DNA from 3 places in the Bradyrhizobium ingae genome. Region 2 is predicted to be linked to each of the others. Evidence: riboswitches for the same ligand, from Rfam matches in the RefSeq annotation. Region 2 holds a riboswitch; each other region holds the start of a gene.
The links. A riboswitch is a leader RNA that binds a small molecule or an ion and turns the genes downstream of it on or off. The one in region 2 is predicted to bind ZMP and ZTP.
Positions count from the first base shown of each region.

Region 1 (10,118 bases), on a different contig from region 2:
CCGGCGGTTATCTGACGATCGAGAACAAGGGGAGTGCGCCGGATAAGCTGGTCGGCGTCTCAGCCGAGATCGCCGGCAAGATCGAGGTCCACGAGATGGCGATGGACAACGGCGTGATGAAGATGCGCCCGCTGGACAAGGGCCTCGCGATCGAGCCGGGGAAGACCGTGAAACTCGCGCCGGGCGGCTATCATCTGATGATGCAGGAGCTGAAGGGGCCGCTCAAGCAAGGCGACAAGGTCCCGGTCACACTTCAGTTCGAGAAGGCCGGAAAGGTAGTCGTCACCCTCGACGTCCAGGCCGTCGGCGCCCAGGCACCTGCCGGTGCCGGTCACATGGACATGAAAAAAATGCCGGACCATTCGGGAATGAAGATGTGATGGGCATGATCTGCTCTTTTTTAGGAGACCGAACATGAACATGTCGAAGCGATCCGGCCTGATCCTGATTGCCGCGCTGGCCGCATCGCCGGCGGCAGCGCACGTCTCGCTCGAGACCAAGCAGGCGACGGTCGGCGCGTCCTACAAGGCCGTGTTCGCCGTCCCGCATGGCTGCGCCGGCTCGCCGACGGTGAAGATCCGCGTGCAGATACCCGAAGGGGTCATCGCCGCAAAGCCAATGCCAAAGGCCGGCTGGAGCGTCGATATCGTCGAGGGCAAGTACACGGGCGAATACGATTTCCACGGCAACAAGGTTTCATCCGGGCCGAAGGAAGTGGTGTGGTCGGGCGGCAAGCTGCCGGATCACAATTATGATGAGTTCGTCATCAGCACGTTTCTCACCGACAGCCTGAAGCCGAACACGACGCTGTATTTCCCGGTCGTGCAAGAATGCGAGAAGGGCGTCAGCCGCTGGATCGAGATCCCCACGGAGGGGGCTGCCAATTCGCATGAGGGCAAATCGCCTGCGCCCGGCGTGAAGCTGCTGCCAAAGCCCTGATGCGCGTCCTCGCCGCGCTTGCTACGCTGCTGGTCTGTATCGGCTTTGCGACCGGTGCGTGGGCGCATGCGGCGCTGGTCTCGGTCGAGCCGGCCAATGGCAGCATCGTTGCGAGCGCGCCGAAGAGCGTCGAGCTGCGCTTCAACGAGGCGGTGACACCCGGCGCGATCCGGCTGATCGACGGGACCGGAAAGGTGCGCGAGGAGGCACGAGTCAGTGTATCCGGTGAGAGCATTTCGGTCGCGGTGCCGCAGGATCTGCCGGCGGGCACAGCGGTCGTCAGCTATCGCGTGATCTCGCAGGACGGCCATCCCGTCGCGGGCTCCGTCATCTTCTCGATCGGCGCGCCGTCGGCGACGCAAGTTCCCGCGGCTGCCAATGGCGGCGTGAACGCACTGATCTGGCTGACGCGGATAGGGCTCTATCTCGGGCTCTTCGCGGGCGTCGGCGGCGTGTTCTTTGTGGTCTGGATCGCGCGATCGATGAACGGCATGCTTGTGCCGCGCGCTGCGCTTTTTGTGGGGGTGCTGAGTGCGATCGCTTCGCTTCCCCTGTTGGGACTCGATCTCCTCGGTCTGTCGCTCACCGCACTGCTGACGTCAGCGCCCTGGACGATTGCATTGACGACAAGCGCCGGCCCCGCGCTTCTGATCGCGATCGGCACGATGCTGGTCGCCTGCATCGCGCTGCGCGGAGGGCAGGGCGCGCGCGTTCTCTCGGCCATCGCGCTCGCCGGCGTCGGCCTGTCGCTTGCCAGCACCGGCCACGCCGCGACTGCACCGCCGCAGGCATTGACCCGGCCGGCGATCTTCATCCACGGCCTCGGTATCGCGTTCTGGACCGGCGCGCTGGCACCGCTGGCCGTTTTGATGTCGAGACCGACGGCCGCCGCGCTGCCGATCCTGAACCGGTTTTCACGCCTTGCCCTGCCGGTCGTCGCCATCCTGGCGCTGACGGGCTTGACGCTCGCCGTCATTCAGCTCGAGAGCTTTGCTGCCCTGGTCGAGACCAGGTACGGCATCATCCTCTCGATCAAGCTCGCGCTCCTCGCGCTGCTGTTGGCGCTCGCAGCGTTCAACCGCTTTCGCCTGACGCCCGCGCTGGCCAAGAACCTCAAGGCGGCCTTCGCTCTCAGGAGCTCGATCATTGCGGAATGCGTGCTTGCGCTTGCCGTCTTCGCCGTCGTCGCCGGCTGGCGCTTCACGCCGCCGCCGCGGACGATCGTCCCGGAGACGCCGCTGGCGATCCATATCCATGGCGAGAAGGCGATGTTCCAAGTCCTCGTATCGCCCGGCAAGGCCGGTACCGATGACTTCGTCCTCCAGCTCATGACAGGTGAGGCGACGCCGCTTTCCGCCAAGGAGGCGACGCTGACCCTGAGCCTGCCGGAGCGCGGCATCGAGCCGATCGAATATGACGCCGAGCGTGGCACTGACGGCTACTGGCACGTGCGCAAGGTCGAGCTGCCGTTCGCCGGCCGCTGGCATGTGCGCATCGATGCGCTGGTGACCGATTTCGAGAAGATCACGCTGGAGGACGAACTCGACGTCGCGCCGCGCTAGAGAGGGCGGCGACCGGTTCCAGGAGGGGCCTTGAACGTCTTCATCCGACATCTGAAGGAAACAGAAAAATGACAGGAGTTTCGTCGCGTTAGCGCGTTTTCTTCATTCCCGGCCTTGTGTTTTCGCTCCCAATCCGGTTTCACTGCAACCCCTCACTGATTCTTCGAGTGTATCCATGCGGTTGTCCCGGTTCTTTCTGCCCATCCTGAAAGAAAATCCGAAAGAGGCGGAAATCGTCTCGCATCGCCTGATGCTGCGCGCAGGCATGATCAGGCAGGAGGCCGCCGGCATCTATGCCTGGCTGCCGCTCGGCTTCCGCGTGCTGAAGAAGATCGAGCAGATCGTGCGCGAAGAGCAGGACCGCTCCGGCGCGATCGAGGTGTTGATGCCGACCTTGCAGCTTGCCGATCTCTGGCGCGAGAGCGGCCGTTATGATGCCTATGGTCCGGAGATGCTGCGCATCGCCGACCGCCACAAGCGCGAGCTTCTGTACGGGCCGACCAACGAGGAAATGATCACCGAGATCTTCCGCGCCTATGTGAAGTCCTACAAGAACCTGCCGCTCAATCTCTATCATATTCAATGGAAATTCCGCGACGAGCAGCGTCCGCGCTTTGGCGTGATGCGCGGTCGCGAATTCCTCATGAAGGATGCCTATTCCTTCGATCTCAACGAGGCGGCCGCGCGCGTCGCCTACAACAAGATGTTCGTCGCGTACTTGCGGACCTTCGCGCGCATGGGGCTGAAGGCGATCCCGATGCGTGCCGAGACCGGCCCGATCGGCGGCGATCTCAGCCACGAGTTCATCGTGCTCGCCGAGACCGGCGAGTCCGGCGTCTTCATCAACCGCGACGTGCTCGATCTGCCGGTTCCCGGCGAGGACGTCGATTATGAGAGTGATCTGACGCCGATCATCAAGCAGTGGACCTCGGTCTATGCCGCGACCGAAGACGTGCACGATGCTGCGCGCTTCGAGCAGGAGGTGCCCGAGGCCAAGCGGCTCAACACCCGCGGCATCGAGGTTGGCCAGATCTTCTATTTCGGCACGAAGTACTCCGAGCCGATGAAGGCGATGGTGGCGGGGCCCGACGGCGTCGACGTGCCGATCCACGGCGGCTCCTACGGCGTCGGTGTCTCGCGTCTCGTCGGCGCCATCATCGAGGCCTGTCACGACGAGGCCGGCATCAAATGGCCGGAAGCCGTGGCGCCGTTCCGCGTCTCGATTCTCAACCTCAAGCAGGGCGATGCCGCCGTCGATGCGGCCTGCGAGAAGCTGTATGCCGACCTCCAGGCGAAGGGCGTCGACGTGCTCTATGACGACACCGACCAGCGCGCCGGGGCCAAATTCGCTGCCGCCGACCTGATCGGCATCCCCTGGCAGATCATGATTGGGCCGAAGGGGCTTGCTGACGGCAAGGTCGAGATCAAGCGGCGCGCCGACGGTTCGCGCGAGACCATGTCGCCGGCCGACGCGGTCGCTCGCCTGACCGGCTGAATATTATCCACCGCGCCATTTGCGGGGCAGGCAATCCGGCCACAATTGACCCCGAATCATGGGATTATCGAGCGATGGATGAGACCATGACAGAGCCAGTGCACACCGCGCCCTTCGCGCCATTCGAGTGGATGTTATCGGCGCGCTACCTGCGGGCGCGCCGCAAGGAAGGATTCATCTCGGTCATCGCCGGGTTCTCCTTCCTCGGCATCATGCTTGGCGTCGCCACGCTGATCATCGTCATGGCCGTCATGAACGGCTTCCGCAAGGAGCTGCTCGACAAGATCCTCGGCCTCAACGGCCATATCCTGGTGCAGCCGCTGGAATCGCCGCTGACCGACTGGAAGGACGTTGCCGAGCGCATCAGCCAGGTGGATGGGGTGCGGCTCGCCGCGCCCGTGGTCGACGGCCAGGCGCTGGCGTCCTCGCCGTTCAATGCCTCGGGCGTGCTGGTCCGCGGGATCCGCGCCGACGACCTGAACAACCTCACCTCGATCGCCAAGAACATCAAGCAGGGCTCGATCGAGAATTTCGACGAAGGGCAGGGCGTGGCGATCGGCCGGCGGCTTGCCGACCAGTTGTCTCTGCATGCGGGCGACAGTATTACCCTGGTCGCGCCGAAGGGCGCGGTGACGCCGATGGGCACGACGCCGCGGATCAAGCCTTACAAGATCGTCGCCGTGTTCGAGATCGGCATGTCCGAATACGACGCGGGCTTCGTCTTCATGCCGCTGCCTGAGGCCCAGGCCTATTTCAACCGTAACAACGACGTTACCGCGATCGAGGTGTTCACCACCAATCCCGATCGCATCGACGCGTTTCGCAAGTCGGTGACGGAGGCTGCCGGCCGGCCGGTGTTCCTGGTCGACTGGCGACAGCGCAACTCGACCTTCTTCAACGCGCTGCAGGTCGAGCGCAACGTGATGTTCCTGATCCTCACCATGATCGTGCTGGTGGCCGCGCTCAACATCGTGTCCGGCCTGATCATGCTGGTGAAGGACAAGGGCAGCGACATTGCGATCCTGCGCACGATGGGCGCCTCGCAAGGATCGATCATGCGCATCTTCCTGATCACGGGCGCCTCGATCGGCGTGGTCGGCACGCTCGTCGGCTTCTGCGTCGGCCTCGTCATCTGCCTCAATATCGAATCGATCCGACAGTTCCTGTCCTGGCTCACCAGCACGGAACTGTTCTCGCCGGAGCTCTATTTCCTGTCCCGGCTGCCTGCCGAGATCGACGTCGGCGAGACCACCGCGGTGGTCATCATGGCGCTGACCCTGTCGTTCCTTGCGACGCTCTACCCGTCCTGGCGCGCCGCGCGTCTCGATCCCGTCGAAGCGCTGCGGTACGAGTGAGGGCCTGATGGAGCAGGGGGCGGAAGATGTACCGGTCATTTATCTCCACGAGATAAAGCGGCAGTACGTGCAGGGCGAGAACGTGCTGACCATCCTGGACGGCGCCAAGCTCGCGCTGTGGGCTGGGCAGTCGGTGGCGCTGGTGGCGCCGTCAGGTTCGGGCAAGTCGACGCTGCTGCACATCGCAGGGCTGCTGGAGGCGCCCGATTCCGGCGAGGTCTATGTCGGGGGCTCGCCGACCTCACAACTGCCCGACATCGAGCGCACGCAGCTTCGCCGCACCGAGATCGGCTTCGTCTACCAGTCGCATCGGCTGCTGCCGGAGTTCTCGGCGCTGGAGAACGTCATGCTGCCGCAGATGATCCGAGGCTTGAAGCGCTCCGAGAGCGTCAAGCGCGCCAAGGATATCCTGTCCTATCTCGGGCTCGGCGACCGTATCACCCATCGTCCGGCCGAGCTGTCGGGCGGCGAGCAGCAACGCGTCGCGATCGCCCGCGCGGTCGCCAACGCCCCGCGGGTGCTGTTTGCGGACGAGCCGACCGGCAACCTCGATCCCGGCACCGCCGAGCACGTGTTCCAGGCCCTGATGCAGCTCGTCAAGGCAACCCAGGTCTCGATGCTGATCGCGACCCACAACATGGAGCTCGCCGGCCGTATGGACCGGCGGGTGTCGCTTTCCAACGGCCAGGTGGTCGAGCTCGACTAAAAAGCCCGAAAACAATCCCGCCGGGCGCAGCGTGGATGCACCTTGCCCACGGGAGAGGTGACTTGTGACCCGGGCTTGCACCGATTCAATCAGAACCAATCGAGCTTTACAGCCGGATCACCGGCATCTTGAACGGACCGGCATAGGCGGCTGCGTGCGCGACCGCTTCGTTGGCTACCTGCGGAAGCGATTGCATTTCGTGAACCCTGAAGCTATGAAATTGATGGTCGCGTGACTGGCGAGGCAAGGTGGACAACCACCGGGGAACGCGAGCAATTCACTGTGCCGTTCGCCTGGGCAATTGGGACATTCCCAATCAAAACGCTTCTTCCGGAGCTGCCCATGCTGACGTCGATCAGAATTACCGGACTTCAGACTTACGGCTATCACGGTCTGTTCGAGGAAGAGCGCAGGCTCGGACAAAAATTCAACTTTGACATTTTGGCCACGCTACAAGAGGTGCGGACCCACCTCGGGGACGATCTGGACTCGTCCGTGAGATATGACGCGGTCGTCGACGAAGCCGTCCAAATTGCAGCGTCAAGTAAGTTCCAGACTCTGGAGGCTCTAGGTGAAACGATCGCCGCAAGTCTGCTGCGGCGCTTCGCCATCATGGACAGCGTTACAGTCGCGGTTGCGAAATGCAGTCCACCTATTGCGCATTCGATAGAACAGGTCGGTGTCGAGGTCAGCCTGCGGCGTGCCGACCTCACGCTATCCCAGGATGGGATCGTCGGCATCTGACTCTCTCTACGTCCCCGCGTTCATGTCAGCGACTTTCATCACGGGAAGGGGATGCCATGGCGATCCTCACACGCATCGAACCAGATTGGGCAATTCGACCATTCCAGCCTGGTGAAGCGCCGGCGGTTCGGCGGCTCATCGAGGCCGTCTGGCATGAGCATTTTGCCGATCACCCTGAATCCTTTGTACGGGACTTCATTTATTCGCGTCTCTCGGACGTCGACAACGCGGAAACCATCTACGCTCAGCGGGGTCTCTTCTTGTGCGCGGTCGCCGAAAGCACAATCATCGGCACCGGTGCGATCAAAGGTGTCGACGATCGAGAGTGCGAAATGGTTCGCATGTTTGTCTCCCCAATCTACCGAGGTCGCGGGATCGCACGGTCCATCGCAGATGAACTCATCAGCTTTGCCCGTAGCGCAGGATATGATCGCGTTCGCCTGTCCAGTAACAACGCGCTGACGGCCTCCCATCGTCTCTACGAAAAGATGGGCTTCCGACCAGTGTCCCCCTGGGACCGAGGCGGCGAAACCTACTCACGGTACTACGCCCTCAGCATATGAAAGGCCAATATCAAGGCGGTCGCTCATCCCACCGAGGGTGTGCTGCATTTCGAGCTCATGAGCTTTCAGGCCAATGACGATCCCGGGTTGAAGCTCGTCGTCTACATCGGTCTAAATAGTAAGCGAGCTAAGAACCGCCGCAAATCAGTTCGCGACGGTTCCCTAAAGCGCGATGAGATCAGGATAAATCGCTGCCGCACTTTAGGTCGTTGTTTGAGCATGATCTTTTCGGAAAACCGCTGCGCGCTTTCCGGATCATGCTCTCGCGCGCCACCAGTTCCATCATCGAGTTCCAAAGGTTTCCGCTGCGGAACAGTGCGCGTGCATCGCGGCGCAACAAACGTTGCGGTTAGTTTAAGCGGCGAGCTGGAGCCGCTATTGGACCCCCGACGTCATCGGCCAGATGTGCAATGGCGGACGTCCGCATCACACCTTCAACCTGGGTAGGGAATTTAATGAAGATTCTGTCTGCGCTGCTCATGGCGGCGCTCATGCTCGCGGGCACAGGGGCAGGCCACGCGGCGGTTCGGATTGCCGACGACCCCGGCGGGCAGATCGGGACTTACCTTTCCAAGTACAGCGAACTTCGCGCTTCAGGCCAGTCGGTGATGATCGATGGTCTTTGCGCTTCGGCGTGCACCATCCTGCTCTCAACGATCCCTCACGACAAGATTTGCGTCACCTCGAACGCAACGCTTGGGTTTCACGCTGCGTATGATTTCGCCGGCAATGGCCGAACTGTCACTAATCCCCAAGCAACCCAGTTGCTCTATTCGGGGTATCCATCCCAGGTGCGGCGATGGATCGCGAGGCGCGGCGGCCTCACCCCCAGAATGATCTTCCTTCGCGGCAAACAGCTGCAAGCCATGTATCGTCCTTGCTACGTCGATGCCCGTGCTCCCGCGGCGATGCCAAGCGACTCTGCCTTCGTCGACCAGGAGCAGCGTGGCTTCCTTGCCAGCTTTGGCGCCCGGTCGGCACGTCCCCGCAAATAGCCAATTCCCCCACGTTCGCTCTCGCTGAGCCTCCCTGGTCGGCAGAGCGAACACTGCATCCAGAATCAATCGAGGAATCCTGATGGTGTTTCGTTTGAGCGCCGCGATCTGCGGCGCCTTAATGACGCTTGCTATTTCACCTGTTGCCATGGCGCGAAGTGAAATCAGTGCGGTTCGTTCAGATGCCCTCGATGGTGCCGCTTCCGGATCCGCGATCATTGGCGCAGCATCCATGTACAACCCTTTCCGACCCGGATATCGGGAGGGCGGCGTGAACACGGCTTCCGGGGAGCGCTATGATCCGTCTGCGTGGGCGGCTGCCATCAAAACCAATCTGCGAAACAAGTTTGGTGGCGTTCAATTCGGCGCGAGGCCGAAATACGCCCTCGTTGAGGGAGCGGGCAAGAAGGTCATCGTCAAAATAAACGATGTAGGGCCTCTCACGCCTGGTCGCATCATTGACTTCAACGAGCGGACGATGCGTCATTTCGATCCCAGCCTGCAGCGGGGAGTCATTGCCGAGGTCAAGGTCACACCACTTTCAGGCGACGATTGGATACCCGGACCAATTGCCTAACGTTCATCGCCGCCAAAGACGTCATACGCAAAGCGACCTGTAATCTGCTTCACAGAGAAACGCGCCCAATAACGCTAAGTGAAGTGAGGCCTCGCCTCCGCGGGGCCCGCTTTCGGAGCTGGCGATGATGGCTGCACTTGCAAAGGTGATATCCCGCGCGACGAGAACCGACGTCGACGTCGAAACTCTGAAAATCGTAGTGATTTTCTCGGCAGCGGGTTTGTTGGTCTCACTCGTGGCCGCCATGATCTACGGGCAGGCTCTGAACGCCGCACTATTTTGAAATCCCATGGGTTGATCGCTTCGACGCGAACGTTTGGACGACACCGTCTCTCTTCGCCGTCGGGCCCCAAGACCATGTCGCACCCAAGCAATGGGGCTGCGGTCCATTTCGATCACACGAATTTTCAGGCCAATGACGATCTCGCGTTGAAATTCGTCATCTACACGCTGGCGCGAACGAGCCACATTGTGGAACAGCTCCGGCTCGATTGTGGCGGCAATGCGGAGAGAAAAAGTTAGCGCGCCATACTCGCGTTCACACCAAGATGTGAACGCGTTTTCTGTGAGCGGAGAGAAGGCGAGGAACGCTGCAAGCACTGCAAAAATAGGACTCAACCGAGTTCCATGCGCGCGCGAGAAACATTCATTTACCTAGCGGGTCCTTTGGATAGGACTGTTGCGTCACGGTTACAGCAATTCCGTCGATCGCTGTTAAGAGGTGCCCACGGCCCGGGGGCCTACTGAAGAAACTGGAACGGGAATTCAAATGAAGAAGACTATGTTGCTTGCTGCTGCGAGCCTTGTCGCGATCAGCGCGGCTGCGCCGGCGGTGGCTGCTGACCTCGCTGCGCGTCCTTACACCAAGGCTCCGCCTGCCGCGATCGCCGCGGTCTACGACTGGAGCGGCTTCTACATCGGTATCAACGGCGGCGGCGGCTCGGCCCATACGACCTGGGATTTCGTCGGAACGGGTTCTGAAGGTTCGCACAACGCGACCGGCGGCACCGTCGGTGGTCAGATCGGCTATCGCTGGCAGACCGGGCAGTGGGTGTTCGGCGTTGAAGGCCAGGGCAACTGGGCCGACTTCTCGGGCGACAACGTCAGCCTGCTCTTCGCTGATCGCAACCGCAGCCGGATCGACTCGTTCGGTCTGATCACCGGTCAGGTGGGCTACGCCTG
Region 1 covers NZ_JBVUBB010000024.1:105,473-115,590, forward strand. Annotated here, with positions in the region: gene ACV1FX_RS28325 (copper chaperone PCu(A)C) at 1-380, shown strand, start outside; gene ACV1FX_RS28330 (YcnI family copper-binding membrane protein) at 421-939, shown strand; gene ACV1FX_RS28335 (copper resistance CopC/CopD family protein) at 939-2,501, shown strand; gene proS (proline--tRNA ligase) at 2,677-3,996, shown strand; gene ACV1FX_RS28345 (lipoprotein-releasing ABC transporter permease subunit) at 4,071-5,351, shown strand; gene ACV1FX_RS28350 (ABC transporter ATP-binding protein) at 5,356-6,057, shown strand; ZMP/ZTP riboswitch at 6,279-6,363, shown strand; gene folB (dihydroneopterin aldolase) at 6,400-6,801, shown strand; gene ACV1FX_RS28360 (GNAT family N-acetyltransferase) at 6,858-7,364, shown strand; gene ACV1FX_RS28365 (hypothetical protein) at 7,820-8,359, shown strand; gene ACV1FX_RS28370 (RlpA-like double-psi beta-barrel domain-containing protein) at 8,442-8,936, shown strand; gene ACV1FX_RS28375 (hypothetical protein) at 9,061-9,219, shown strand; gene ACV1FX_RS28380 (outer membrane protein) at 9,706-10,118, shown strand, end outside.
Region 1: it holds a riboswitch for ZMP and ZTP, as region 2 does, so the genes downstream of both, folB (dihydroneopterin aldolase) here and purH (bifunctional phosphoribosylaminoimidazolecarboxamide formyltransferase/IMP cyclohydrolase) in region 2, are expected to answer to the same signal.

Region 2 (10,118 bases):
GCGCCCCGCGCGATCGGAAAAAACGCCGCGCATAGGGCAGAGATCGTCATGCAGGGCTGAAAAAACCAGAGTCGATTCTTACATTTGGCATATTCGCGTGCCACAGAGGCGCGTCTCAGGCATGCGCCCTCGCGGCGGAACTGCCGCTCGCTCAGAACCTTACCTCCGCATGCCATCTCAACGTTTTGCTCCACCCTCCGAAGTGCCCGGTCTGGCGGCGCGCCGGATCGCCGCCGACATCGTCGACGGTGTCCTGCATAAACACCGCACGCTGGACGACCAGCTCGACGGTGGCGGCGCCCATCCCGGCCTGAAGACGCTCGCCGATCGCGACCGCGCGCTGATGCGGCGGATGGTGGCGACCGTGCTGCGCCGGCTCGGCACGCTCGGCCACGTGCTGTCGCGTCTGCTCGACAAGGGCATCCCCGGCGAGGCGCCGCGCGCGCAAAGCGCGCTGCTGATCGGCGCTGCGCAAATTCTCTGGATGGATGTTCCCGATCACGCGGCTGTCGACCTCTCGGTCCGCCTGGTGCAATCCGATCGCCGCGCGGCACGCTATGCCGGCCTCGTCAACGCCGTGCTGCGCCGCTGCGCGCGCGAGGGCAAGGCGCTGGTGGAGGAAGTCGCGACGCAATCGCTCGACCTGCCGCCCTGGCTGCTCGCGCGCTGGAGCGCGCATTATGGCGAGACCACCGCGCGCGAGATGGCGCTCGCGCTCGGCCACGAGCCTTCGCTCGATCTGACCGTGAAGTCGGACGCCGCGCAGTGGGCGAGTCGGCTGCACGGCGAGGTGCTGCCGACCGGAACCGTGCGCACGCTGTTGCACGGCTCGGTGACCATGCTGCCCGGCTTCAGCGAAGGACAATGGTGGGTCCAGGACGCCGCGGCCGCATTGCCGGCACGGCTGTTCGGCGATATCGCGGGAAAATCCATCGCCGATCTTTGCGCCGCGCCCGGCGGCAAGACGGCCCAGCTGGTGCACGCCGGCGCCAATGTCGTCGCGATAGACCGTTCGCCGGCGCGCGTCGCACGGTTGCGCGAAAATCTCGCCCGGTTGTCGCTGCAGGCCGAAACCGTCGTCGCCGACGCCGTGGAATGGGCGGGTCCAGCGCACGGCTTCGACGGCGTCCTGATCGATGCGCCCTGCACCTCGACCGGCACGATCCGCCGCCATCCGGATGTGGCCTGGCTGCGCCAGGAGTCCGACATCGCGGCGCTCGCGGCACTTCAGCAGCGCCTGCTGCGCAAGTCCGTCTCGCTGCTCAAACCGGGCGGAACGCTGGTCTATTGCACCTGCTCGCTGGAGCCCGAGGAAGGCGAGCAGGCGATTGCCGCGCTGCTGGACGCGGAGCCGACGCTGCGCCGCGTGCCGATCCAGCCATCCGAGGTCTCGGGCCTGGCCGAGATCATTACCGCTGACGGCGATTTGCGCACCCTGCCGAGCCACTTGCCGAACGCCGACCCACGGCTCGGCGGGCTCGACGGATTCTTCGCCGCCCGGCTGGTTAAATCCTGATTTTGCACCGGATTTTGCGCCACTGAAGCTGATTCGCCACCTTTCAAGGTGGTGTCAGCCGGCGGATTTTGGGATTAAAAGGATTCGTCAGGAATCCTCTCCCCCTTCAAGGCAAGGCGTGTCGGTCGCTCAACGCAGACGTATCTCGGCGCTGGTCATGAACCGCTTCGCGCGGAACATGCTGGCGCGCGCGAGCGGCGGGTCGGTGGCAGTGTCACGGCTCTGGCCGGGCCGCACCGACCGGCTGATCATCGCGCCGCACGACTTACGCACCGCGGACGCCACGCGCGCGGCCGAGATCTATGCCGGGCGCTTCGTGTTCGCCGGCAAGATCGTCAATTGCCACGGCCGCTCGATTTTCGATCTCGAGCCGCCATCGGAGGACTGGGAGGTCGCCCTGCTCGGCTTCGGCTGGCTGCGCCACTTGCGCGCCGCCGACACCGCGCTGACGCGGGCCAACGCCCGCTCGCTGGTCGAGGACTGGATCTCCAATCCCGCCAACAAGCGCCGCCCCGTGGCCCGCCGCGCCGACGTGCTGGCGCGGCGCGTGATCTCGCTGTTGTCGCAGGCCCCCCTGGTGCTCGGCGACACCGACAACAAATTCTACCGTCGTTATCTGCGGGCGCTGGCCCGCGAGATTCGCCTTCTGCGTTTCACGATGGTCGACATCCCCGACGGGGTGCCGCGGCTGCAAGTGTTGATCGCGCTTTGCTACGCCTCGCTGTGCCTTGCCAACCAGGCGCGCCACATCCGCAGCGCCTCGCGCAAGCTGTCCGACGAATTGCAGCGCCAGATCCTTCCCGACGGCGGACACATCTCCCGCAATCCGGGTGCGTTGATCGAGCTCCTGATCGACCTGTTGCCGCTGCGCCAGACCTTTGCGGCGCGCAACATCGCGCCGCCGCCGGCGCTGCTGAACGCGATCGACCGCATGATGCCGATGCTGCGCTTCTTCCGGCACGGCGACGGCAACTTTGCGCTGTTCAACGGCATGAGCGCGACGTCGTCGGATCTGCTCGCCACGCTGCTGGCCTATGACGACACCCACGGCGCGCCGATGGCGACCATGCCGCATACCGGCTTCCAGCGCCTCGATGCCGGAGCGCTGACGCTGATCATGGACACCGGCGCGCCGCCGCCCGCCAATGTCAGCCACGACGCCCATGCCGGCTGCCTGTCGTTCGAATTGTCCTCGGGCACGAGCCGCATCGTGACCAATTGCGGCATGCCGACGACGGGGCGCGACAATTGGCGGCCATTCGCGCGCGGCACGGCGGCGCATTCGACGCTGAGCTATCACGAAACATCGTCCTGCCAGTTCGTCGAGCTGTCGGCGATGAAGAAGCTGCTGCACGGCGCGCCCGTGATCAGCGGGCCGTCCGTCGTCGAGAATTTTCGTGAGGTCGTTCAGAACGGCACGCTGCTGACGACGTCGCATGACGGCTATCTCGCCAAGTTCGGCGTGATCCACCGGCGTGTGGTGATGATCGCCAATGACGGGACGCGGGTCGACGGCGAGGATACGCTGTCGCCGCCGCAGGGCGGACGGCTGAAGGGCACGAATGCGGATTTCGCGCTGCGTTTCCATCTGCATCCGGCGGTGAAGGCAAGCCGGCTGTCGGACGCCCGCGGCGTGATGCTGGTGCTGCCGAACCGCGAGGTCTGGACCTTTGAAGCATTGGACGACAAGGTCGATCTCGATGACAGCGTCTTCCTGGCCGGAAATGACGGGCCGCGCCGCACCGCCCAGATCGTGATCCGGCAGGATGCGCGGCAGGCGCCCTCGATCCGCTGGAGCTTCGTCCGCTCCACGGCTTCGCCTGCGGTCACCAATGCCCGCCGCAATGCCCGGCGCGAGCCGGAACTCCCGCTGTAAACGCGCGCGGCTCAGCCCCATCTGGTCGTTGTGAAGGGCATCGAAAGCTGCTAACGAGCACCCGCTCGCGCAACTGGCGACCTTGGATGGAGCACCATCGGGAAGCGCGGGACATAGCTGCCGCGCGCCTGGGCATAGGTACTCCCTTCAACAGAGGATCTTGCTCATGACCGACCATCCGCGCCGCGTCACCCGCGCACTGCTTTCCGTTTCCGACAAGACCGGCTTGATTGAATTCGCCAAGGCGCTGGCCGCCCACGGCGTCGAGCTGGTGTCGACCGGCGGCACGGCCAAGGCGATCGCGGCTGCCGGCCTCAAGGTCAAGGACGTCTCCGACCTCACCGGCTTTCCCGAGATGATGGACGGCCGCATCAAGACGCTGCATCCGAAGGTGCATGGCGGCCTGCTCGCAATCCGCGACAACAAGGAACATGCGGAAGCGATGAAGACGCACGGCATCGCGCCGATCGATCTGCTCGTCGTCAATCTCTATCCGTTCGAGGCGACCGTCGACAAAGGCGCTGATTTCGAGGAGTGCATCGAGAACATCGACATCGGCGGTCCTGCGATGATCCGCGCCGCCGCGAAGAACCATGACGATGTCGCGGTCGTCGTCGAGGCGCAGGATTACCAGGCCGTGCTCGACGAGCTCGCCGCCAACAATGGTGCGACCACGTTGAAGCTGCGCCGGCGCCTTGCCGCAAAAGCCTATGCGCGCACCGGCGCCTATGATGCCGCGATCTCCAACTGGTTCAACCGGCAGCTCGAGATCGATGCGCCCGACTACCGCGCCTTCGGCGGCAAGCTGATCCAGGCGCTGCGCTACGGCGAGAATCCGCACCAGACCGCCGCGTTCTACGCGACGCCCGACAAGCGGCCCGGCGTCTCGACGGCGCGGCAGTTGCAGGGCAAGGAGCTCTCCTACAACAACATCAACGATACCGACGCGGCCTATGAGTGCATCGGCGAGTTCGACGCCAAGCGCACGGCGGCCTGCGTCATCGTCAAGCACGCGAACCCTTGCGGCGTCGCGGAAGGTCCCGATCTCGTCGCCGCCTATCGCAGGGCGCTTGCCTGCGACTCGACCTCGGCTTTTGGCGGCATCATCGCGATGAATCGCGCGCTCGATGCCGACACCGCGCGCGAGATCACGAAGATATTCACCGAGGTGATCATCGCGCCGGACGCAAGTGAGGAAGCGATCTCCATCATCGGCGCGCGCAAGAATCTGCGCCTGCTGCTCGCCGGCGGCCTGCCCGACCCGCGTTCGGCGGGCCTCACCGCCAAGACCGTTGCCGGCGGCCTGCTCGTGCAGAGCCGCGACAACGCCGTGGTCGACGACATGACGTTCAAGGTGGTGACCAGGCGTGCACCTGATGATGCCGAGATGCGCGATTTGAAGTTCGCGTTCCGCGTCGCAAAGCACGTCAAGTCCAACACCATCATCTACGCCAAGGATCTCGCCACCGTCGGCATCGGCGCGGGTCAGATGAGCCGGGTGGATTCAGCGCGGATCGCAGCACGGAAGGCGCAGGATGCGGCGAACGAGCTGAAGCTCGCCGAACCGCTCACCAAGGGATCGGTCGTCGCGTCAGATGCGTTCTTCCCGTTCGCCGACGGCATGCTCGCCTGCATCGAAGCCGGCGCCACCGCGGTGGTGCAACCCGGCGGCTCGATGCGCGACGACGAGGTGATCAAGGCCGCCGACGAGCACGGCATCGCCATGGTGTTCACGGGGACACGGCATTTCCGGCATTAACTCCTGTCGTCCCGGACAAGCGCAGCGAAGCGGAGCGCAAATCCGGGACCCATAACCACAGGGAGTAGTTTGGCGAAGACTGGTGGTTAGCAATCGCGCGCCACAACTTCTCCCTGGGGTTATGGGTCCCGGCCTTCGCCGGGACGACATCAGGATGCTTGGCAACAGCGGTCCCGGGTTCATCGCTCCGCGATGCCCCGGAATGACGGTGGTGCCGCTACTCCCTCACCCGCGTCAACAACGCCAGTCCCGCGGCGAAGAACACCACCAGCACGCCCATGCCGGCCTTCTGGCTTGCGGTCCCGGCCGTGATCGCGCCGATCAGCAGCGGGCCGATGAAGGACGTCACCTTTCCGGTCAGCGCGAACAAGCCGAAATACTGCGCGATGCGATCCTTCGGCGCGAGGCGGATGAGCAGCGTGCGCGAGGCGGCCTGGAGCGGGCCGCCGGCGGCGCCGATCAGGCAGCCCAGCACGAGATAGGCGCGCTCGGCCGCGCCGGCGAACAGGGCGCCGCCCGGCTCGGGCGGCGCGACCTTGATGAACAGGATCGAATCCTTGTCGACCAGCAGGATCGCTGTGAGCGATAGCAACAGGATCAGCATGCTGCCCGCGATCACGCGCTTCGGCCCGAGGAGATCGTCGAGCTTGCCGCCGAGCCACGCGCCGAACGTGCCGGCGATCGCCAGGATGATGCCGAAGGTGCCGATCTGGATCGTGTGCCAGCCGAAAGTGCCGGCGGCATAGATGCCGCCGAAGGCGAACAGCGACACCAGGCCGTCGGTGTAGATCATGTTGGCGAGCAGGAACGTCGCCAGCGATTTCCGCCGCGGCAGTTCGCCGAGCGATTGCTTCAGCTGCGCAAGGCCCGCGCGCAGCGCCGCGCGCACCGGCCGCTTGGCGGGATAGTCCGGCGTGAACAGGAACATCGGAATCACGAACACGATGAACCAGAGGCCCGTCAGTGGTCCCGTGATGCGATCGCCCTCGTGCATCGCCGGATCGAGTCCGAACAGCGGCTTGAAACCAAGCAGCGTACGCCCGGTCTCCGGGTTCGCCGCGAGGAAGCCGAGCACGACGATCAGGCTGATGATGCCGCCGACATAACCGGTGGCCCAGCCATTGCCGGAGAGCCGTCCGATGCGCTCCGGCGGCACAAGCGTCGGCATCATCGCATTGTTGAAGACAGTCGCGAACTCCGCGCCGACGCTCGCGAGGGCCACGGCCATAAGCAGCGGCGGAATGATGCTGGGATCGCCGGGCTTGCCTACCCACAGCGCACAGGAGCCGAGCACCAGCAGGGTGCCGAATGCAGCGATCCAGGGCTTGCGCCGGCCCGCCGCATCCGCGACGGCCCCCAGCACCGGCGACAGCAGGGCGATGGCCATGCCGGCCGCTGCCATCGCGAATCCCCACAGCGATTGTCCGGTCGCAGGGTCCGGCGCGACGCTGGTGGCGAAATAGGGCGCGAAGACGAACGTCGTGATCAGGGTGAAATAGGGCTGTGCAGCCCAATCGAAGAAGATCCAACTGACGACGGCGACGCGCGGCGGATAGATCCGCTCCGCATCGGCCATATCGGTATCAGAGGCGATCGTCGTCATCAGCATTCCCTTATCACGAACAGTTTTGCCTCTCCCGGCGCGAACGGTATAGCATTGCCGTGACGGCTGTGGAGTGTCGCCAAGACACGACAGAAGTAAGACACGACAAAAGCAAGACACGGCGGAATTTTGATGATGTCGCTTGTCCTGACACGACGAAAAGTCGTAGCCGTCCTCACGATTCTAAGTATCGGACTGTTCCCGGCGCGCGCTCAGGATGCGCGCCGCATCTACGAGCCGCCCACGCTCGACACCGTTCACGCCATCGCGGCCGAGCACGGCATGGTTGTGACGCAGGAGAGGATTTCCGCGCAGATCGGCGCAGACATCCTGCGGAACGGCGGCAACGCGGTGGACGCCGCAGTCGCGACCGGTTTCGCCATGGCCGTGACCTATCCGCGCGCGGGCAATATCGGCGGTGGCGGATTCATGGTGATCCATTCTGCCGACCACAAGGAAGACATCGCGATCGACTATCGCGAGACCGCACCGGCTGCGACCACATCGGACATCTTCCTCGGCACCGACGGCAAGCCCGATATCGCAAAGTCGCGCGACTCCGCACTTGGCATCGGCGTGCCCGGCACGGTCGCGGGACTGGCGCTGGCGCTGGAGAAATACGGCTCCGGCCAGTTCACGCTGGCGCAATTGATCGAGCCCGCAATCGCACTCGCGCGCGACGGTTTCGTCATCGGCGACGACATTGCCGACACCCTGCCGGCCGCACACAAGCGATTCGCGCGCTGGCCGGCGTCGGCAAAAATCTTTTCGCGACCGGACGGCACTCCGCTGCAGGAGACTGACCGGCTGGTGCAGGGTGATCTGGCGCAGACGCTGTCGACGATCGCTGCGCAAGGCCCGCGCGGATTCTACGAGGGACCGGTCGCCGAAAGGCTCGCCAAGGCTGTCACCGATGCCGGCGGCATCATGACTGCAGAGGACTTGCGGTCATACAGGCCCGTGATCCGCGAGCCGGTACGCGGCAGCTATCGCGGCTTCGATATCGTGTCGATGCCGCAGCCGTCCTCGGGCGGCGTGGTGCTGGTGGAGACGCTGAACATCCTGGAAGGCTTTCAGCTCTCCGATCTGAAGCAAGGCTCGCCGGCCTCGCTGCATCTGCTGATCGAGGCCATGAAGCGCGCCTATGCCGATCGCGCGCGCTATCTCGGCGATCCCGCGTTCGTCAGGGCGCCGATCCAGACCCTGATCGCAAAGGACTATGCGGCTAAACTTCGCGCCGGCATCAACACCGGCAGCGCCACGCCGGCGGGCGAGATCATGGCGAGCGCGACGCCGCCGCGCGAAGGCAGCAACACCACGCATTTCTCTGTCGTCGACAGCCGCGGCAACGCGGTGAGCAACACCTATACGCTGAACTTCAGCTATGGCGTCGGCCTCATCGCCGACGGCACCGGCGTGCTGCTCAACAACGAGCTCGACGATTTCACCGCGGCGCCGGGCGCCTCCAACGCCTATGGCCTCGTCGGCTACGAGGCCAATCTGCCGGGGCCGGGCAAGCGGCCACTGTCCTCGATGGCGCCGACCATCGTCCTGAAGGACGGCAAGCCGGTGCTGGTGACGGGCTCGCCCGGCGGCAGCCGCATCATCTCGACCGTGCTCCAGGTGATCGTTAACGTGCTCGACTATCATATGGATGTCGCCGCTGCCGTCGCAGCACCACGGCTGCATCACCAATGGCTGCCGGATGAAGTGCGTGTCGAGCGGGGCATTTCCGAGGACGTCCTGTCGCAATTGAAGGCGATGGGTCACGTCGTCGTCGAGCCGATGGGCCAGACTTCGGCCAACTCGATCGCGGTGACGCCGAACGGGCCGTTCGGCGCGCCCGACCCGCGCACACGGGGCTCCGCGGCAGAGGGGCAATAGCCTCTCGCTTTTGGGAGGCCCGAGATCAACGGCGCCGGTTTTCCGGCGGGGCGCGCCGTCCCCTTCCTGGTGGGCGCGCTGTCGTCGACGACCTCGCTTGCCAACACGATTGCGATCTTTTTCGGCGGCGTCCTGGTGTTCTTTATCGCCGTCTTCGCGCTGCTGGAGACAGGTCGCCGCGTGCGGCATGCGTATGCTCCGGGGCTATCCGCGGGCTCATTTCCATACGAAGCTGAAACGACTAGGCTAGCCCTCTCGTCCTGGAGATGCGCGTGGCCCGCAAGATCCTTATTGCTTTCGCCGCGTTGGTGCTATCGGCGCTCGTTGTGCTGGCGGTCACTCTCCGTCCCGATCGTGCGCTTCGCATCGTGGCCGTCGTCGTCGCTCACAATGTCTGCGCCAAGACCTTCGTCTCCGGACTTGATCCGGAGACATCCTTTACAGAGATCACAAGTGATAACAGCGTGCGTTTCTGGCGCGCGGTCATGACCTATCGGCTGGATCGCGCGGCAAGAACCGTCGAAATCCTGGCTTTTGGCGAGCCTTACGGACTCGCCGCCTTTCACGAAGGCTTGGGCTGTGTGATGGTGAATGGACCCCGGCAGCCCTATGTGCCGAAGAGCGATCTTCAGGCGCTGAAAGCGTCGCAGGAGCCGCCATTACTCCCTGAAATTGCCGGTCCGGACCTCGTCGAACCCGAGGATGACGCACTCAGGGCGGCTCTGACCCACGCCTTCGAAGAGCCCGCGGCCGTACCCACGCGGAGAACCAAGGCCGTGGTGGTGGTGCACAATGGGCGCGTGATCGCCGAACGCTACGCGCAAGGCGTCGGCATCGATACGCAGTTGCTCGGTTTCTCTCTGACCAAGTCCGTGATCAACGCGCTGATCGGCATTATGACGGACCAGGGCCTGGTCAACCCATCGATGCCAGCGCCGATCGCGGAATGGCATTCGCCATCCGACCCGCGCCACCAGATTGAGATCGAACATCTCCTGCGCATGACGACGGGGCTTGCGCTGGATGAGGCCTTCGTCGGCTTTGATCAGTCCAGCCAGATGTATCTGCAAGACGACATGGCCGAGTTTGCGGCGAGGGCTGCGCCGATCGCAGCACCGGGAACGCGCTGGCACTACTCCAGCGGATCGACACAGCTGTTGGCGCGGATCATACGTGATACGCTGGGCGGTCCTGAGCAGGCATTGAGCTTTGCCTGGCGCAATTTGTTCAACCCGCTCGGTATGCGTCATGTGACGCTCGAATTCGATCCATCCGGAACGATGCAGGGCGCGTCCAACATGCTGGCAAGCGCCAGAGACTGGGCGCGGTTCGGCTTGCTCTATCTCAATAACGGCGTCATCGGCAGCAAACGCATACTGCACGAAGGCTGGGTGGATTTTTCCGCATCCGCTACGCTCAATACCAACTATGGGGCAGGCTTCTGGACGAATCGCGGCCAGCAAAAAGACGCAGGGAGCCG
Region 2 covers NZ_JBVUBB010000031.1:94,061-104,178, reverse strand. Annotated here, with positions in the region: gene ACV1FX_RS31910 (RsmB/NOP family class I SAM-dependent RNA methyltransferase) at 170-1,516, shown strand; gene ACV1FX_RS31905 (heparinase II/III family protein) at 1,674-3,392, shown strand; ZMP/ZTP riboswitch at 3,452-3,533, shown strand; gene purH (bifunctional phosphoribosylaminoimidazolecarboxamide formyltransferase/IMP cyclohydrolase) at 3,559-5,151, shown strand; gene ACV1FX_RS31895 (MFS transporter) at 5,369-6,754, opposite strand; gene ggt (gamma-glutamyltransferase) at 6,887-8,638, shown strand; gene ACV1FX_RS31885 (serine hydrolase domain-containing protein) at 8,905-10,118, shown strand, end outside.

Region 3 (10,118 bases), on a different contig from region 2:
CCACGGCGACGATCCCCTGCCCAGCCGCGGGCAACATCTCCGCTGCCGAGAATTCGTAGGCGATCCGGCTCGCAAGACCGACGCGATCAAGCCCCGAGCGCGCCATGATCAGGGCGTCAGCAGGACCAACCGCGCCACCGTCCGGCAACCGCTGCAACTCGCAATTATCGAGCTTGCGCACGCGCGTGTCGGCAGCGCCGCGGAAGTGGATCACCTCGGCGTCCGGAAACAGCCGCCGCGCATAGGCCGCGCGCCGCACCGCATTGGTGCCGATCTTGAAGCCCTTACCGCGCGACTGCCTGAATGCATCGAGCACAACACCGTCGCGCAGCACCAGCGCATCACTGGGTGGATCGCGCGAAAGGGTGGCGCCAATTACGAGGCCAGGGGTATCCTCGTTGCCCGGCATGTCCTTGAGCGAATGCATCGCCGCCTGCAACTCGCCCGACAGCACCGCGGCCCGGATCTGCGCGACGAAAGCGCCGCCCTTGCCGCCATGGGGCAGCAGCTTGCTGGTCTGGTCGAGATCGCCCGTGGTGTCGAACTTGACGATCTCGACGTCGATATCGGGCACGGCGGCGGTCAGGCGGCGCGCAATTTCTTCCGTCTGTGCCAGCGCCATCGCGCTCTTGCGCGTGCCGATCCGCAATCGAATAGCCAAGTCCAAGTCCTCTCAAGACGCGTTTATCGCGCATCCTCCAATATCATGTCGGAGGCCTTTTCGGCGATCATGATGATCGGCGCATTGGTGTTGCCCGATACGAGATCAGGCATGATCGATCCGTCGACGACGCGCAAGCCCTCGATGCCCCTCACCTTGAGCCGCTGATCGACCACGGCGAGCGCGTCATTGCCCATACGGCAGGTCGAGGTCGGATGATAGATGGTGCTGCCGCGCCGGCGACAGAATTCCAGGAGCTCCGCATCGCTCGCGACCTTGGGGCCTGGATCGACCTCCTCCACCACGAAGGGCTTCAACGCCGGGGCATGCAATATCTTGCGCAGGATCTTCAGGCCTTCGACATTCGTGGTGCGATCGGTTTCGGTCGACATGTAATTGATGCGGATTTCCGGCGGCACCGTCGGATCGGCACTCTTGATGCGCAAGCTGCCGCGGCTTTCCGGACGGAGCTGGCACACGGATGCGGTAAAGCCGGAAAAATCGTGCAGCTTCTCGCCCATCTTGTCGGTCGAGAACGGCAGGAAGTGCACCTGGATGTCGGGCGTCGCGAGCCGCGGACTGGTCTTGAAGAAGGCGGCCGCCGTGCCCGCCGCGATCGTCAGCCAGCCCTGGCGGAACAGTGCGTAGCGCACGCCCGTCAGCGTACGCCGGATCGGATGGTTGATCGCATCGTTGAGCGTGATCGGCTGCGAGCAGCGCATCACGATCCGGACCTGCATGTGATCCTGGAGATCGTGGCCGACGCCCGGCGCGTCGAGCACGACGTCGATGCCATGCTTGCGCAGCAGGTCAGCCGGGCCGACGCCGGAGAGCTGCAACAGCTGCGGCGAGTTGTAGGCGCCGCTCGAGACCAGCACTTCCTTGCGCGCCCGCGCGCGGCGCAAGACTGAAGCTTGCCGATATTCGACGCCGACGGCGCGCCGACCCTCGAACAGGATGCGCTGGCCCAGTGCCGAGGTTTCGATCTTGAGGTTGCCGCGTTTCTTCGCGGGACCGAGATAGGCGACAGCCGTGGACGCGCGGCGGCCTTTTCGCGTGGTGGTCTGGAACAGGCCGACGCCTTCCTGCGAGGCGCCGTTGAAATCCGGATTATAGGGCAGGCCTGTCTCGACCCCTGCCTTGATGAAAGCTTTCGACAGGGGATCCGAGAGGATCAGATCGGAGACCGGCAACGGCCCTCCGGTGCCGTGAAACCGATCGGCGCCACGCGCCTGGTTCTCGGCCTTCTTGAAATAGGGCAGCACGTCGTCATAGCCCCAGCCGGTATTGCCGAGCTGGCGCCAGCGGTCGTAATCCTCGTGCTGGCCGCGGACATACAACAAGCCGTTGATCGAGCTGGAGCCGCCCAGCGTCTTGCCGCGCGGCTGGAACACTTGCCTGCCGTTGAGCTCGGGCTCCGGCTCGGTCTGGTACATCCAGTTGACGCTCTTCTCCTTGAACAGCCGGCCGTAGCCGAGCGGCACATGGATCCAGATATTGGAATCCTTCGGGCCGGCTTCGAGCAGCAGCACCGAATGCTTGCCGTTCTCCGACAACCGGTTGGCGAGCACGCAGCCGGCCGAGCCGGCGCCGACGATGACGTAGTCGAATTCGGGATCTGTGGACTGAAGTTGGCTGGTCATGCTTTTTCGGTTCTTATTGTTGTTGTCTGCCTTTCGGATCGAAGGTCCATAGCACACTCATTGCCGCAGACGCAGCGCCTCGATCAATGACTTGAACGCGCGGGCATATTCCGCGCCCGCCTTGGCGATGTCGGCTCTTCCGGCGCAGGCCACCGCGGCCTCCGTCACCGCACCGAGCAGCAGCCGCGCCAGCGGCTCGATCGGCTGCCGCGCGATCAGGCCCGCATCCATCGCGGCCGCTAGCGCGCGGGGCATCTTGCCGCCAAAATGCTGCGCGTCGATCTCGCGCCAGCGCTCCCAGCCGAGCACGGCCGGGCCGTCGCGCAGGATGATCTGGCCGGTCGGGCCCTTGGCGGTCGCGGCGAAATAGTGCTGCGTGCCGGCGACCATCGCGGCGAGCACGTCCTTCTCGGCACGAACGGCGCGGTCGATCTCGGCGACGAGGTCGTGCGAGACCTGATCGAACACCGCGGCGAAGACCGCCTCCTTGGTCTTGAAGTGATGATAGACCGCGCCCTTGGCGACGCGGGCGCCGTCGGCGATGTCGTCCATGGTGGTGGCGACAAAGCCCTGCGTTCCGAACAGGCGGCGCGCCGCCGTCAGGATCGCCTCCGTGGTCGCGGCCCGCCTCTCCGCCTGCTTTGCCATGGTCTCTTCTAATCTCGCTGCGTCGCAGGCCTCTCATGGTGCGGAGCGCGTGTGACGCAACAGAACTAGTCGAATTCCGCGCAAGCTGCCAGTTGACTTTTCGACTGGCGGTCGGTATTTACCGACTATCAGTCGGTTTATAATCGTGAGGTGCTGCAATGCCGAGCCGTGAGATTGTCGAAGCATTTGCGACGTACCTCGAGGACGGCGACTTCGTCGGCGCGATCGAGCGGTTTTATTCAGCCGACGCCGCCACCTATGAAAACCAGGCCGAGCCCATGGTCGGCCGCGACAAGCTGGCGGCGAAGGAGCGCGGCGTGCTGGCTGCCTTCAAGGAGGTCAAGGCCGCGCGCCTCGGTCCAAGCCTGATCGCCGGAGATCATGTCGCCACGCGCTGGAAATTCGCCTTCACCAAGGCCGACGGCACCACACGCACGCTGGAGGAGATTGCGTCCTGGCGCGGCGAAGAGCTGATCGAGGAGCGCTTCTTCTACGATCCGAAACAACAGGCGTAATACCGGACGCGGGAACCAGAGTACGCCGGCATTTGCATCGATTTGTTATCGATATCGGCGGTTCCATATGCACATCGTGCCGGGGCGATGCCGACGCGGGCGATAATTCATAGATCGTCAAAGGTTTGCAGCGAATTCTCGGGCCTGAGCCGAATATGAACGGCCCATGCTGCAGGCTCTCGAATGCGGTCCCGAGTGACGTCCTATCTGACCAAGCTGTTCGCCGGCGATCTCGCCGCGTTCGGCGGACCCGCAACCGACGACACCGTCGCCGGCCACATCCGCGCGGAGCAGATGTCGCTCGTGCTCGGCTATTCCGTCGGCATCATGCTGGCCAATGCCTGCAATGCGGCCGTGCTTGCCATCGCGCTCTGGGATTCGCCGGACTCGAAGTTCGCCGTGGCCTGGGCGGCTGCAGTCGCGGGCGCTGCGATCCTGTTCGGCGTGCAATCCCACAGCGCCCGCCGGATCACAAAACCGCAATTCGTATCGCGCCGCGCCATGCACCGGCTGGTGCGCAACGCGTTCATCCTCGGCTCCGCCTGGGGCATCGTGCCGGTGGCGTTCTTCGCGAACGCCTCCACGGGCGGCCAGCTCATCATCACCTGTCTGTGCGCCGGCATGCTGGCCGGCGGCGCGCTCGCCTTCGCCACCATCCCGATTGCGGCCATCGCGTTCACGACTCCCCTCTTCCTCGGCATCGGGATCTGTCTCGGCAGCGGGGGCGATCCCGCTTACCTGCTGATGGCCGTGTTGGTCGTGGTCTACGGGGGCGTGCTGCTGCGCGGCGTCTTCGTCAATTCCTTCACCTTCATGCGTCGCATCATGCGGCAGCTCGAAGCGGAACGGTCGGTCCGCCAGGATCCGCTGACGCACCTGCCGAACCGTTTCGCGTTCAACGAGACGCTCGATGCCGCGTTGAAGCGACTGGCCCTGTCCGGCGAAGAGTTCGCCGTGCTGCTGCTCGACCTCGATCGCTTCAAGGAGGTGAACGACAAGTTCGGCCACCCGGCCGGCGACGAATTCCTGGTCCAGGTCGCCAGCCGCCTGCAACGCTGCACGCGGGCAGCCGAGCACGTCGCGCGCATCGGCGGAGACGAGTTCGCACTGGTCATGGCCAATCTCACCCGGGCCGAAGACGCGCTCGAGATCGCGGAGCGGTTCGTCGCGGCCTTCGCAGAGCCGTTCCCGATCGAGGGGCGCGAGGTCGTCGGAGGCACCAGCGTCGGCATCGTGCTGGCGCCGCGGGACGGCGATACGCAGCTTGACCTGCTCAAGCATGCGGACGCCGCACTCTATCGCGCCAAGAAGAGCGGCCCCGGCACGATCTGCTTCTTCGAAGCCGCCGACGACAAGTCGGCGCGCGACCGCAAGGCGCTGCAATCGGATCTGGAGCTCGCCATCCTGCGCGACGAGCTGTTCCTGGTGTATCAGCCGTTCCTCAATCTCAGGGAGAACCGGATCACCGGCTTCGAGGCTCTTCTGCGCTGGAAGCATCCGGTGCGCGGACTGGTGCCGCCGAGCGAGTTCATTCCGATCGCCGAGGAAACCGGCCTCATTCACGAGATCGGCGAGTGGGTCATCCGGCGCGCCTGCGCGACGCTGGCCGAGTGGCCCCGCGATATCAGGGTCGCGGTGAATTTCTCCGCGGCGCAATTCCACAACACGGGCATTCTCCAGACCATCGTGCAGGCGCTGACCGAGGCCAACGTCGCCCCTCACCGGCTGGAGATCGAGATCACCGAGTCCATGCTGCTGTCGAAATACGGCTCGGCATCATCGATCCTGAACGCGCTATTGCAACTCGGCGTCACGGTGGCGCTGGACGATTTCGGCACCGGCTTCTCGTCGCTGACCTATTTACGCAAGCTGCCGTTCAGCCGCATCAAGATCGATCAGTCCTTTATCAGCGACATGCTGGCGCAGCCGGACTGCGCCGCGATCGTGAAGTCGGTAATCGCGCTCGCGCGGGACCTGAATATCGGCGTTGTCGCCGAAGGCGTCGAGACGACCGATCAGCTCGAATATCTGCGCCAGACCAATTGCGACGAGGTCCAGGGCTATCTCATCAGCCGCCCGGCTTCGGCCGAGCAGGTCTTGGCGCTGCTCGACCCGAAGAAGCATAGGGCGACTTACGCGGCGTAGGGCCGGTGCTCATAAACATCATCTTCCGAGGGTAAAGCGGAAGCCGCCCCGCTTGGTGGTCATCGACGGCTTTTGCCAGAGCCGAACATCCGCTTCATTTGCCACTCGCCGCTCCGGCACAAAGTGTTAAGCTCTCGGTCCTCCAGGCGTGGTCCTTGAGGGGACGCATGCGACGGCGGGAAGTTAGCCCACGCGCCTGAAGCTGGTGATTAGCCTCAACGCCGCAAAAGCGCAGGGACCGACCATGCCGCCGACACTGCTCACTGGCACTGAGATGATCTCACTGGCACTGAGGTGATCGAATGAAGCGGCGCGAACTTCTTGCGGGATTGTTGGCCGCCACGACGGCGAGCGCGCTGCGGGCAGCCGAGCCGAATAAGACCTACCGGCTGGCATTCCTGTCGTCGGTTGCCGACCTAAGCGAAACCGGCATTTACAAGCCTCTCTTTGCCGAGTTGCGACGACTTGGCTACGTGGAAGGACAGAACTTCGTTGTTGGGCGCTTCTCGGCAAAGGGAGATGCGTCGCGCTACGACACAACCATTCGCGACGGCGTCAGTTCGTCCCCGGACGTCATCCTCATTACGGGGACTAGCGATCTAGTTCTTCGAGTAAAAGCGCTGGTTCACTCCATTCCCGTCGTCGCGACGATGAGCGATCCGGTTGCATTGGGGATCGCCAACAATTTTGCGCGACCAGAAGGAAACATAACCGGGATCAGCGTGGATGCCGGGATCGAAATCTGGGGCAAGCGGCTTGGGTTACTTCTGGAGGCTGTTCCGACAGCCAGCCGCGTCGGATATCTTTTTACAGAACTGTACTGGAACAGCAGGGCCGGTGACGCTGCGCGCGCGGCAGCTCGCAAGTTCTCAGTTACGTTAGTGGGTTCGCCGATGCGGGCTCTGCAGGAGCCAGAATATCTACGCGTTTTTGATCTACTCCAACGTGAACACGCCGACGCCCTACTTGTCAACGAAACTGGAAATCACTTGGACAACCGACGTCTTATTGTGGACCTCGCAGAAAGGAATCGCCTCCCAACGCTCTATGCCTACCGGGAATTTGTCGATATCGGAGGATTGATGGCGTACGCCATCGACAGAAACAACATGTTCGGTCAAGCGGCGCGATACATTGACCTGATCTTCAAGGGAGCCAAACCCGGCGAGATACCGATCTATCAATCGGACAAGTACATGACCTTCATCAACCTCAAAGCCGCCAAGACGCAGGGCATCACCATCCCCGCATCACTGGTCCTCCGCGCCGACGAGGTGATCGAGTAGCTCCCTCTCGTTGCGGCGCATAAGTCCGGAAATGGCCCGATGGCGAAGTTCGACTTGCCTCCGAAGCCGTCCGCTGATCGGGATAGACCGGAAATACCCGCGGGATATCGATTAGCTGGTACTCGACGGCGTAGGCGTCGCAGCATAGTGATCGAAACGCATTGTGAAGGTTGCACGCCCCCGGCTCATCGAGCGCAGATTATTTACAAAACCACTCATTTTCAGGAGCGGCACCATCGCGTTGATGACAGTGGAATTGCCGCGCATGTCCTGGCCCTGGATCTGCCCGCGCCGCGAGTTGAGGTCGCCGATGATGGAGCCGGTGTAATCTTCCGGCGACACCACCTCGACCTTCATTATCGGCTCAAGCACCACCGAGCCCGCTTTATGGAGCGCCTCGCGAAAGGCCGCGCTCGCGGCGATCTTGGAGGCGAGTGGCGAGGAATCGACATCGTGATAGGCGCCGTCGATCAGCGTCACAGTGAGGTCCACAACCGGAAAGACGGCATCGGCCCTCGACTTTGGCTCAATCGCGATTTCGAGCTTTAACTGTGCGGACACTTCATCCGCCATTGCATACGGATTGAGTTCCGGATGGCCAGACTTCCACTTGACCCATTCATCGGCGTCGCGATGCGAAACAAAGTCAGCAATCGGGACATCAGTGAGGTCCGCCTGTCGGTGAATGACACGCCAGCCGCCCTCTTGAATGCGCTGAATAATGAAAGTTTGCACGGGCAAGGAGGTCATCGGCGAATGTCACAGGTGCAGGCTTCGGATTGTTTTCCTAAAGTTAGCACAATCTACTATGTGAATGGTTGACAAAATTGGCGTACGCAACCGATAGAGGACTCCGTAGGAGCGCTAGGTGTTGTACGCAATTTCCCATTGGCATGCGGGCTGGCACGCGCTCCTTGTCGTAGGTTGTTCTGTCCTTTGGCTGCTACGACATCTGTTAGCCGGTGCATGGATGCCGTCGGACGGCGGCCGCATGGAGGCCGAAAGGCGCGGCCGAGAACGAATTATGGAGAGTTACGACAAGTACATGGGCGCGATGACGACGATTAAGGACCGTCTCGCGTGTGGACGGCCTTCCGTTGCAGCGTGTCGACGGTAACTATGCCGCGGGCGCGCGACACGCAGGCGTAGATCTTGTTCTTCCGATTCCGGTGATCGCGTCCGCACGAGCTGCCGGTTGCGGAAGGTCCGCAGGTAGGCTAGCTTCTCCGCCACGAAGAGCCGCCGTGCTCATTCGTTCCCATCGCGCGACTGGCGAGCTGACGTGGAATTGACCACGGTGAAGCGCGAGGGGTTCCGACGCCGATCGCCTGGGCAACCAATCTGCTGGAAAAACAGCGTGATGAGGAGCCCAAGCATGCCGTCGTTTCGCAACGAACTGTCCATCAACGATTCCGAGATCGCGGCCGCCCTTGCGGGGGAAGAGCGCCGTCAGCAAGACGGCGTCGAACTGATTCCATCCGAGAATTACACCTACCCCGAGGTGCTCGAGCTGCTCGGATCGGTCTTCACCAACAAATATTCCGAGGGCTATCCCGGACGCCGGTACTATGGCGGCCAGCAGTTCACGGACGAAATCGAGAACCTCGCGCGCCAGCGGGCCTGCTCGCTGTTTCGTGCCGAGCACGCCAACGTTCAGCCTCTGTCGGGATCGCCGATGAATCAGGCCGTCTATCTCGGCCTGCTCGATCCCGGCGACACCATTCTCGCCATGGACCTGTCGCATGGCGGCCATCTCACCCACGGCGCGCCGGTGTCCCACATGGGGCGTCTGTTCAACTTCATTCGCTACAAGACGGATTCGAAGAGCGGAGCGATCGATTTCGACGCATTACGGGCCACAGCGCGTGAAGCGCGTCCGAAAATGGTGTTGTGCGGCTACAGCTCCTATCCGCGCGACCTGGACTATGCTGCATTCAAGAGCATCGCCGACGAGGTCGGCGCGCTCACGATGGCCGACGTGAGCCACTATGGCGGACTGATCGCCGCGAACGTCATGCGCAATCCGCTTGATGCCGGCTTCGATGTCATGACGACGACATCCCACAAGACCCTGCGCGGCCCCCGTGGCGGGATCATCCTGTGCCGGAAGGAACACGCCGCTCGGATCGATGCTTCCGTCTTTCCCGGTTTGCAGGGTGGACCTCACATGAACGTCGTGGCCGGGACCGCCGTGACGCTGAAGAAAGCGATGAGCCCGGATTTCCAGGCGTACGCGGGGCAGGTCTTGCTCAACGCGAAGATTCTGGCCGGAACGCTGATGGAACGCGGGATGAAGCTGGTCACGGATGGAACGGACAATCACATGATGGTCGTCGATACGGCGGCGTCCGTCGGACTGGATGGGCGGACAGCCGAGGACCTGCTCGATGCCATCGCCATCACCACCAACAAGCAGATCACTCCCGATGATCCGCGCCCACCGCTGAGGCCGAGCGGCATCCGCCTCGGGACACCAGCCGCGACCGCGCGCGGCATGGGCGACACCGAAATGCGTCGTATCGGCGAATTCATCGCCGCGGCTCTGCAGGCGAAAGGAGACGATGCCGTCCTCGCGCGCCTCAGGTCAGAGTGTGTCGAGATGTGCCGGGCTTTTCCTGTTCCAGGCGTGGTGCCGGGATCCGGAGCGAACTGATTGGCCTCGAAACTGCAGACCGCAATTTAACGCGCTGAGATTAAGCATGGAAGGTGCGCTCCCTCCCCCGCTTGCGGGGGAGGGCTGGGGAGAGGGTATCTCCACAAAGAGACTCCCCAAGAGGAGAGAGCCCTCACCCAGCGCTTCGCGCCGACCTCTCCCGCAAGCGGGAGAGGTGGAGGCCGCGGCCCTTTCCGTTCCTCCTAACAGATCCTGCTCCGGACTCGCTCAGATCGCATCCGCCCGTTGCAGCGTGTCCACGGTGATGGTGCCGCGTGCGCGCGAGACGCAGGCGCAGATCTTCTGGTTTTCCTGCTTCTGATGGTCGCTGAAGAAGACGTCGCGATGATCGATCTCGCCCTGGACGTCCACGACGTCGATCGCGCACAGACCGCATTCGCCGCGCTTGCAGTCGTACATCACCTCGTGGCCGGCGGCATTGAGCACGTCCAGCATGGAGCGTTCGCGCGGGATTTCGAGCTCGACGTCGGAACCCTTCAGACGAACGCGAAATGCTTCCGTCGGCAGCGAGCCGCTGGAGCCGAAGGTCTCGTAGCGCAGATCGGA
Region 3 covers NZ_JBVUBB010000002.1:63,738-73,855, forward strand. Annotated here, with positions in the region: gene hemC (hydroxymethylbilane synthase) at 1-661, opposite strand, end outside; gene ACV1FX_RS02925 (GMC family oxidoreductase) at 685-2,304, opposite strand; gene ACV1FX_RS02930 (TetR/AcrR family transcriptional regulator) at 2,362-2,952, opposite strand; gene ACV1FX_RS02935 (nuclear transport factor 2 family protein) at 3,111-3,467, shown strand; gene ACV1FX_RS02940 (putative bifunctional diguanylate cyclase/phosphodiesterase) at 3,651-5,612, shown strand; gene ACV1FX_RS02945 (ABC transporter substrate-binding protein) at 5,915-6,898, shown strand; partial or broken gene fusA (elongation factor G) at 7,010-7,405, opposite strand; ZMP/ZTP riboswitch at 8,154-8,239, shown strand; gene ACV1FX_RS02955 (serine hydroxymethyltransferase) at 8,274-9,551, shown strand; gene ACV1FX_RS02960 (PDR/VanB family oxidoreductase) at 9,780-10,118, opposite strand, start outside.
Region 3: it holds a riboswitch for ZMP and ZTP, as region 2 does, so the genes downstream of both, ACV1FX_RS02955 (serine hydroxymethyltransferase) here and purH (bifunctional phosphoribosylaminoimidazolecarboxamide formyltransferase/IMP cyclohydrolase) in region 2, are expected to answer to the same signal.